Regions from separate parts of the Blautia sp. AF32-4BH genome, predicted to be linked through region 1. Evidence: riboswitches for the same ligand, from Rfam matches in the RefSeq annotation. Region 1 holds a riboswitch; each other region holds the start of a gene.
What was found. A riboswitch is a leader RNA that binds a small molecule or an ion and turns the genes downstream of it on or off. The one in region 1 is predicted to bind thiamine pyrophosphate.
Positions count from the first base shown of each region.

Region 2: it holds a riboswitch for thiamine pyrophosphate, as region 1 does, so the genes downstream of both, DWZ44_RS12740 (energy-coupled thiamine transporter ThiT) here and DWZ44_RS01735 (TenA family protein) in region 1, are expected to answer to the same signal.
Region 3: it holds a riboswitch for thiamine pyrophosphate, as region 1 does, so the genes downstream of both, thiM (hydroxyethylthiazole kinase) here and DWZ44_RS01735 (TenA family protein) in region 1, are expected to answer to the same signal.

Region 1 is NZ_QTVL01000001.1:367,008-370,035, reverse strand. It holds gene thiE (thiamine phosphate synthase) at 1-34, opposite strand, end outside; gene thiD (bifunctional hydroxymethylpyrimidine kinase/phosphomethylpyrimidine kinase) at 46-849, opposite strand; gene DWZ44_RS01735 (TenA family protein) at 846-1,520, opposite strand; TPP riboswitch at 1,745-1,844, opposite strand; gene DWZ44_RS01730 (transposon-transfer assisting family protein) at 2,054-2,254, opposite strand; gene DWZ44_RS01725 (LPD25 domain-containing protein) at 2,258-3,028, opposite strand, start outside.
Region 2 is NZ_QTVL01000010.1:38,564-41,591, forward strand. It holds gene DWZ44_RS12730 (L-fucose/L-arabinose isomerase family protein) at 1-428, opposite strand, end outside; gene DWZ44_RS12735 (DUF4867 family protein) at 538-1,155, opposite strand; TPP riboswitch at 1,308-1,417, shown strand; gene DWZ44_RS12740 (energy-coupled thiamine transporter ThiT) at 1,483-2,151, shown strand; gene DWZ44_RS12745 (SpoIIIAH-like family protein) at 2,223-2,942, opposite strand; gene DWZ44_RS12750 (hypothetical protein) at 2,956-3,028, opposite strand, start outside.
Region 3 is NZ_QTVL01000002.1:45,320-48,347, reverse strand. It holds gene thiE (thiamine phosphate synthase) at 1-512, opposite strand, end outside; gene thiM (hydroxyethylthiazole kinase) at 499-1,320, opposite strand; TPP riboswitch at 1,447-1,558, opposite strand; gene DWZ44_RS02975 (response regulator) at 1,715-1,888, shown strand; gene DWZ44_RS02970 (Gfo/Idh/MocA family protein) at 1,950-2,927, opposite strand; gene DWZ44_RS02965 (ketopantoate reductase family protein) at 2,949-3,028, opposite strand, start outside.

The DNA.
Region 1 (3,028 bases):
CAGTAACAAGATAAAGTGTATAATCAAAGTTCATTTTGCACCTGCCTATTCTTTAGATAAACCATGCTGATACAATTCGTAGAAATGGTGCGTCGGGCCACAGCCTTTTCCAATCGCAAGAGAGTGTTCGATTGCCATTGTGACATAAGCCTTTGCAGATTCGACTGCAAGCGGAACACTTTTTCCCTTTGCAAGCTGGGAAGCGATTGCAGAAGAAAAGGTACAGCCTGTCCCATGAGTATTTTTCGTATCAATGCGGGATGTTTCAAAATGGTAGAAATTTTCTCCATCAAATAGGACATCAACAGCATTTCCTATATGATGTCCACCCTTGACAACAATCGCCTTACAACCCATGGCATATATTTTTCTTGCGGCAGCCTCCATATCTGAAACTGTGGAAATCTGCATATCCGCTATTTTCTCTGCCTCTGGAATATTCGGAGTAAGTACATCGGCCAGTGGAATTACTGTGTCTATCAAGGTGGAAACCGCCGTAGGATTCATCAATGGGCAGCCATTTTTGGCATACATAACCGGGTCGATTACGACATTTTGGGGCTTATATTGTAATAGTTTCTTTGCCACCGCTTTCATACATTCTGGTGTAGAAAGCATACCGATTTTTACTGCGTCCACTTCAATATCTTCAAATACGGCGTCAATCTGTTTTTCAATCATATCCGGGGTAATATCTTGGATGTCGATAACACGGCTGGTGTTCTCTGCAACAACAGAAACAATAACACTCATTCCAAATACACCGTGAGCAGAAAAAGTTTTCAAATCAGCCTGAATACCTGCACCTCCGCTGCAATCTGATCCGGCAATGGACAATACTTTTTTCATTTTGCATTTTCCTCCATTCTCTCGTTCCGATAGGCCATCTTCCAAAAAGCAAGCTCTAACAAACTTGCTTTTTCAAAAATATCAGCCAGATACTTTTTATTTGCTACTGATAACCCGGCACATTTATGCTCTGCAAAAGCAGACCATTCTTTGCAGCTTTCTGCATATTGTTCATCCGCATAATCTTTGATAAAGTCCCAATATCTTGACTGTCTGCTTGTAGGAACAGCCGCCAATTTGCGGAATATATAGCTGTAACTTAGCATACAGGGAAGAACCGCCATTAAAATTTCTTCATTCTTTCCATGTGACGCAATCTCAAACATGAAATCAATGTAATTTTGATTTTCAGGCAAAGGGGCGATCAGTTCAATATCATCATCTGTTATGCAAAATTGCTTTAGATAATCCAGCCGCACTTCCGATTCCGTATCATTTACAAAGTTCAGCATGGAGTAGTAAAGCTGAATTTCTCTTAATGTAGCAGCATGAAAAATTGCCTTTCCGTATATGCGGGCATAGTTTTTCAGATAGATACTATCCTGAATCATATATCTCTTGAATTTTTCAAGAGGTAGCTTTCCAGTTTGCACTTCCTGCACAAATGGGGTAGCTGCACATTCTTCCCAAATGGGGATGTTGTGGGTTAAGATGTCTTTCATAAATGCCATGTTTGATCCTCCTAAGATAAAAAAATAGAGCCTCTAAAACAATTAGAAGCTCTTTCAGACGCAATACGAGCGTAAGAAATTGCTTCCCTACGCCGGTATTAGCCGACAGGTCCAGAGGTCAGGTCTTACCTTTTTCAACTTGTTCAGTTCCCTCGCAAACACATATCATATCTTATTCAATTAAAAAAGGACATTCCCAAAACAGAGAATGTCCAAAAAATACGAATCTGTATTCTTCAGCTCCCTGCGTTGGTATTAGCCAACAGGTTCAAAGGGTCAGGTTTTAACCTTCTCAACTACAAGGTAGTCCCCCTGCTTGAGTATTATTATAGTTAAGAAGTCCCCAAAAGTCAAGTCTACGCATTTAGGGCGGTAAAAGTCCACGGAAATCAAGGGTTTTTCCGCATGGTCGGCAGGCAGGTGGATAAAGTTATCCTGTTCCCCTCAAAACGGGGTTCTAAATGCGGGAAAATGGACAAAAAAAGAAGCGCCGGACGCAGAGGCTTTGACAGCCCCCGCACCCGGCGTTTTGCTTATTCGTCTGTGAAGTGGAACCGCTGCGCCGCAAAGTCGGCGTCGCTCATGGCGTCCAGCTTATCGGCGGTCTGACAGGCCAGCACCGCCATTTCCTTGTCCATGTCCGGCAAAGCTGCCCGGAGATTTGCCGCCGTCTTGCGGCGGTCGGCGTTGTGGTACAGACAGATCAGGTTTTCTTCTTCCACGGTGAAATACATTCCTCATACCTCCATTTCTTTTGATTTTTCCCGCGCCGGGGGTTTCTTTTTCTGTTCCTCCTTGGCGGCGGCAAGCTGCGCCCGGATGGACGGTTTCTTTTGCTTCTGCGTCGTCTTTCGGGTCTGCTTGGGCTTTTTGGCCTCCGCCTTGGCTGCCTCGGCCACATCCAAAAGGGAAATCTGTTCCCCGGCTTTTGCCCTTGCTTCCAGTTCCTCCATAGACGGGGCATTGTTCATCATGCCATCGATCATGTTGTAGTTCTGCTCGGTGGACATTTCCGCCGTCTTGATATGGCTTTCCTGCTGGGCGGGGATGGCAAAGGCCCTTGTGCCGTTTGCCATAATAAGATACCTGCCGTCCTCCGACTGGTGGTGGAATCCATACCCGGCGGCCTCCATCTGTTCCCGGCTCCTGTCGGTCAGATAGAAACGGCCCCTTGGCGTCTGGATTTGTTCGCCGGTCATGCACTCGTCCGGCGTGAGCTGCTTTTCCGGCTGGGCGAAAAACTCCGGCACCTGCCGGTAGTCGGCCCCCTCGTCCACATAGTAGGCAGTCTGTTTCCCATCCTGCCGGAACACCACAATATCCCCCGTAGAGAGGGAATGTCCCTTGTAATCGGAGGGATGTTCTATGTTGAAGCGGCGGTAAATCTCGTCCAGTGTGGTGTCCTTGTCCAGCGGCGCGGTGTAGACAAGCTGATAATTCTTCCTGTCCACCGAAAGCCCGTCCGCCTGCAAGTCCTCATAGGAACGATAGCGGAAGTCGCGCCCCTC
Region 2 (3,028 bases), on a different contig from region 1:
GCTACGTCTTCTGCATCGCCAACCGGGTACTCTGGAATGTATGCGTGCAGGTTGCGCAGTTTCAGGTTGTAGCTTGCGTTCAGAACGCCGCAGTATGCATCGCCGCGTCCGCCTACAAGGTCGTCGCCGGTCTCTTCTGCTGCTGCTACTACCATGCAAGGTCCGTCGAAGTATTTTACAAGCAGGGTTTCCTCGGTCTCCGGTCCGAAGTTTCCAAGGTATACAACAAGTGCATCACACTCTGCTTTTTTCAGTTCTTCGAGTGCGTTCATCATGTCGATTTCATTCTCGACGATGATTGGACATTCGTAGATTTCTCCGTCGTATGCTTTTACGACTGCTTTTCTTCTGTTCTCGGAAAGGCTGTTCGGGAAGCAGTCACGGCTTACTGCAACGATACCTAATTTGATTTCCGGTGTATTGTTGATCATTTTTGAAGATCCTCCTTTTTTTGGTTTTCTTGGTTTTTGGTTTCTTTTTATGTTCAGAACTGCTCTTTTGGGGCAGTGTTTCTGATTTCTGGTTTTGTCTCTGGTTTTATTTTACCGAGAGGTTTTCTCCTTTGATGCCTGCTACGCTTCCAGCGATGTTTGCATCCGGGTGGCTTAAGAGCCATTTGTTTCTGGCGAAGAGCAGGTCGTCTTCCGGGGTGTGTTTTTCTTCCAGGGTGATGTCGGTATTGGTTCCTTTTGGAAGGACTACGACGCATTTGAAGCCGCTGGCTGCCACGTTGCATGGTGCGTAGTGGAGGGTGGTTGCGTAGACTTCAATGGTGGTTCCGGCCGGGATTAAGAAGGCCTCCATTTTGGATGAGTCGTAGGTGTGGTCTTCGGTGATGTCCTGTTCTTTTCCGAGGATCAGGATCAGGTCGGTTACGGCGATGTTGATTTCGCTGTCGCGGTGGTATTCTACGGCGTTCAGTAAATGGTTGTGGCCGTTGCAGTAGCCGATCTGGATCGGCATGCCGCCGTAGAGGCTGTCGGATACGGACTGGGCGCTTTTGCAGGCTTCGAGGCTTTCAATGGCAGGCTCGTAGACTACGTCGTCGGGACATGGGGTCTCGGACATGGCGGTGATGATGTCGCTGACGTCGAGGTCTTTGATGACTTTGCCGTACTGGCGGAATGCTTCGTCTGTTACTTTCAGAATCTGCATTGTGTTGGTGCTCCTTTCGTACAATTAGTTTAATGATTGAACTAATTGTAATATAGCACTTGTATGTACTTCTTGTCAACATGTATTTGGATGAAAAAACGGGTAGGTTGACAAATAAGGGGGAGGTTGGTATACTTTAATACGTTAAAATAATAAGACGCTAGGGGAGCCTTTGGCTGAGAACGTGGGACAGGGATAAGCTCACGGACCCTCACTACCTGAACGGGATAATTCCTGCGTAGGGAAGCTGGAACGTGGTTTCGGAGGTGATTCGGGACTGTGTTTTTATGTGAGCCCCTCCAAGCGGAATGCGAAGGAGGTTTTTTTATGAGTTTTTTTGTTACTGCTGACGGCGGACTGACGACGGCCGGTTATGTTGGATGCGTGGTGCTGATGGTGGCGCTGGTGGTGATTGCTTCGGTTCTTTCTGCTCAGAAGAGTAAGGGGACGGGAATGGATGCAAGGAAGCTGGCGTTTTGTGCGATGGGGATGGCGCTGGCGTTTGTGACTTCGTATGTGAAGGTGTTTGAGTTGCCGTACGGGGGATCGGTTACGTTGTTTTCGATGCTGTTTATTGTGCTGATTGCGAACTGGTATGGGGCGAAGACGGGTATTCTCGTTGGTTTTGCTTATGGACTGCTGCAGTTTATCCAGGGGCCGTATGTGCTGTCGCTGTTCCAGGTGTGCTGTGATTATGTGTTTGCGTTTGCGGCGCTGGGTGTGGCCGGATTCTTTGGAAAGAAGAAAAACGGGCTGCTGATCGGGTATATTGTAGCTGTGCTGGCGAGGGGATTTTTCCATACGTTAGGCGGGTATCTGTACTGGATGGATTATATGCCGGAGAATTTCCCGCAGTCTTTAAAGGCGCTGTATCCGATTATTTACAACTACAGCTATCTGCTGGCTGAAGGTGTGCTGACGGTGATTCTGATCTCGCTGCCGCCGGTGAAGAAAGCACTGCAGACGGTTGCAAGAACGGCACATGGTGCAAATTAAATAGAATTACGTGAAAAAATCCGGGAACGCATGATTTTGCGTTTCCGGATTTTTTACGTGGATATCAAAATTTACTGAGCACTCTCCTCTGCGGCTGTGTCGGCGGCGGAGCTCATGGGGGTGATGACGATGTTTTCTACGCCGATTCCGGTTTTGCGGGTTACGATGTCTTCGATCTGGGCACGCTGTTCCTCGGTTACTTCTTTCATCGGAACGACGATGTCGGCGGTTTCGCCGGTCAGGTTTACAACGACGTCGGTGAAGCCTTTGGCTTCGAGGAGGAGTTCAGTTGCTGACTCTTTTTCTACGAGTTCCGTCATTTCCACCATGCTCTGGACAGCGCTCTGGCGCTCGGTTTCGGAGAGATTGGTGTTGTTGATGATTTCATTTAAGGTATCTTTGTTCTGGGAACGGATCTGTTCGCGGTCGATTCTGGCCTGGGCCATGTATGTAGATGCCCCGGCAAGGACTGCCTCTCCCGGCGTTTCGGTGACGGTCCGCGACGAGTCCCCTGCTGTGCCGGCATCCACCTCGTCGGTGATATCGGTGTCCAGGCTGGAGATGTCTTTTAAAACGGTGCTGGCATCCGCCGTGGTTCCGTCTGCCTTCTCCTTCGTGGACAGGGTACTGTCAGCATAGTTGATGTATCCGGCGACGGCGATCATGATCGCAAGGGCGGTGATGATGACCTGATTTTTCCGGAATTTTTTCTTTTTCCCGGCCGTCTTTTTCGGCGATGGTGTCTCTGCCATTTTCTCAGGTGCATTCATTTCCTGTTCTAATTTTTCCACGCATTTGACTCCTTTACTTCATTTTGACTACTTTAATCTTATTTGCGCCCACCTGAAATAATGCCATCACGGCCTCCTGAATCTCC
Region 3 (3,028 bases), on a different contig from region 1:
TCGCGTGTGATGCCGCCGATGGCGATGACAGGGATTTTAACGGCATTGCAGATAGCAGTCAGCGTTTCGTGGCTGACATCCTCCGCATCCGCCTTGGAACCGGTGTGGAAGACTGCGCCGACGCCGAGGTAATCTGCCCCGCGCTGCTCGGCGAGAATGGCCTGTTCCACGGTCTGTGCCGAAACGCCGATGATCTTGTCCGGGCCAAGCTTTGCACGGACATCGCCGGCCTCCATATCACTCTGGCCGACATGAACGCCGTCCGCATCCATCTTAGCTGCGATTTCCACGTTATCGTTGATGACGAAAGGAACATGGTATGCGGCACAGAGTTTTTTCAGTTCCAGTGCCTCTTCCATAAAGTGATCCTGGTCAAGATTTTTTTCGCGGAGCTGGATAAACGTTGCGCCGCCCTGCAGAGCCTTTTCCACCTGGCTGTACAGTGTCTCGCCGTTCAGCCAGCTGCGGTCTGTCACAGCATATAAAAGCAGGCCTTTTTTATCGCACTTCATACTTTGCACCTTTCTCCAGCGTCTCGCCGTCCATGTGGTAGATGGCGTCGATGATGCGGTTCCGGTAGGTGGAGTTGCCGTCTTCCGGTTTCATATGGCTCCAGCCGATCTCGCCGGCAAGTCCCATCGCGCAGACAGCGGCAGCAGCGGCTTTTAACGGCTCGTCCGGGTTGGCAACGAGGTAAGCGGTCATCATGCCGGAGAGCTGGCAGCCTGTTCCGGTGATGCTTCCCATCTCGGCGCGTCCGTTGCGGATCACGTAGCAGGTGTCAGCATCGGCAACGAGGTCGATCGCTCCTGTGATGGCGACAACACAGTTGTGGTCTTTCGCAAAGTTTTTTGCAAAAGCAACGGCGCTGTCGAGGTTTTCGTCTGTTACTTTATCGGCAACGTCTGCGTCAACACCCTTTGTCGTTCCGCTTCCGAGTGCCAGTGTTTTGATTTCGGAAATATTTCCGCGGATGACGGTGAACGGGATTTTTTCCATCAGTCCGACTGCGGTCGAAGTACGTAAGTGGCTTGCGCCTGCGCCGACTGGATCGAGCAGGATTTTGTGGCCGAGCGAAGCTGCTTTTGCACCGGCACGGTACATGCCGTCGATGCTCGTTCTGTGCAGCGTTCCGATGTTGATGTTCAGACCGCCGCAGATGGAGGTGATATCCTCGACATCCTCCGGTTCATCGGACATGATCGGGCTTGCGCCGCATGCCAGCAGAATATTGGCGACATCGTTTACTGTAACGTAATTTGTGATGTTGTGTACGAGAGGGGTTGTTTTTCTGACATTGTCAAGACAAGTGCCTAACATAATTTTTTGTTCCTCCTGTGTGAGTATTTTTGCAGAAGCAAATTCCCTTGTGGTACTGGAAGAACCTGTTGATGATGTGTTCATAGAGATTAAAAAAGCAGATATACGTGGAGGTATATCTGCAGAAAATGTGCATATCGTATCTCCCTACGTTGGCATTACCCAAATCAGGTTCAGGGTCTAGGAGATGCATCCTACTCTCAGCCCGCTTCGCACGCGAGCTCCCCTTTGCTTTCTGCAGACAATTATATACGCATAAAAACAATTGTGCAAGAGAAAAACGGAAGATTTAAAAAAATTTCAGAAAAATAAAAAAGACATGCAAAATATTGGAAATGTAATGTTATTTGGGTTGACAGAGAAAATAATATCAGCGTAAAATGAAGTATAAAATATGCGTGGAAGTCATGGACGTGATGATGCCGCTTCCATTCCGATTTTCGCCATGAGCGCCAACGCCTTTGTTGAAGACCGGCAGGCCGCAAAAGAGGCCGGCATGGACGTGCATATCGCAAAGCCGATTGATGCGGAATTACTGAAAAAGAAAATTGCAGAGTATTGCAGGTGAAAAGAAGTGCCCCTGCCCGGCATCTGATGTGTGCCGGGCAGGGGCTTTTGATGTGCGAATCTTATTTTTCTTCCTCCGGGTACGTATAGCCCCAGGTTCTGCGGAAGGAGGTCATCAGATCCATGACGTCCTTCGTGTAGTCGAGGTGCATGGTAGATGCATCTCCATTGATGGCGCGTTCCATGTCGGCGAGCTCATAGGCGAGTGCATCGGCGTTGTCACCGGCTTTGATGATTTCGGATTCGCCGGTGGAAGCGTCTGTGATTTTTGCTTCCCAGGCACGCGGGTACTCCATGATCTCGATAAATCCGTTCTCACAGGAAACCATGCCGCGTTTCGGCTGTTTGGAGTGGAGAGAGAGCATCACACTTGCCATCTGTCCTTCCTGATTGGTGAGAAGGAGGCCGGCCTGCTCGTCCACACCGGTCGGAGCGGGCTTTACCTGGGAAAGGAGCTGATCCGGCTTAGAGTCGAAGAACCAGCGGATGAAGGAGAGTGCGTATACGCCGATATCAAGCATCGCGCCGCCTGCGAGATTCCGGTTGAAGAAACGGTTCTTCATGTTGTACTCTTTGAAACTGCCGAAGTTCATCGTGATCAGATTGACTCTGCCGAGACTGCCGGAGTCGAGAAGTTTTTTCAGCTCTTTGTAGATCGGCATATGGTAAATCGTCATTGCCTCTCCGATGATGACATCTTTTTCTTTTGCAAGCGCTATGGCCTCGTCGAGCTCGTCACTGTTCAGCGTAATCGATTTCTCAACGAGAATGTGTTTTCCATTGGCAATCGCCTCTTTCATAAAGCCAAGATGCGTGTTGTGCGGCGTCGTGATATAAATGACATCGACCTCCGGATCGGTAAACATCTCATGGAAATCATCGTAAACTTTTCCAATTCCATATTTCTCCGCAAAAGCAGCCGCCTTCTCATGGGTCCGGTTGCCGACCGCGTAAATATTCTTTCCGTTTTTCTGTAGTGCGACCGCCATTTCATTTGCAATCACACCGCATCCGAGTACAGCCCATTTGATTTCTTTCATCGTGAGATTCTCCTATCGTATCTATTTCGACCAGAGCGGTTCTTCGCTTCCGCTGTAGTCAAACCGTCCGTCGTTTTTCTCTTCCAGTGCTTTGATCATAT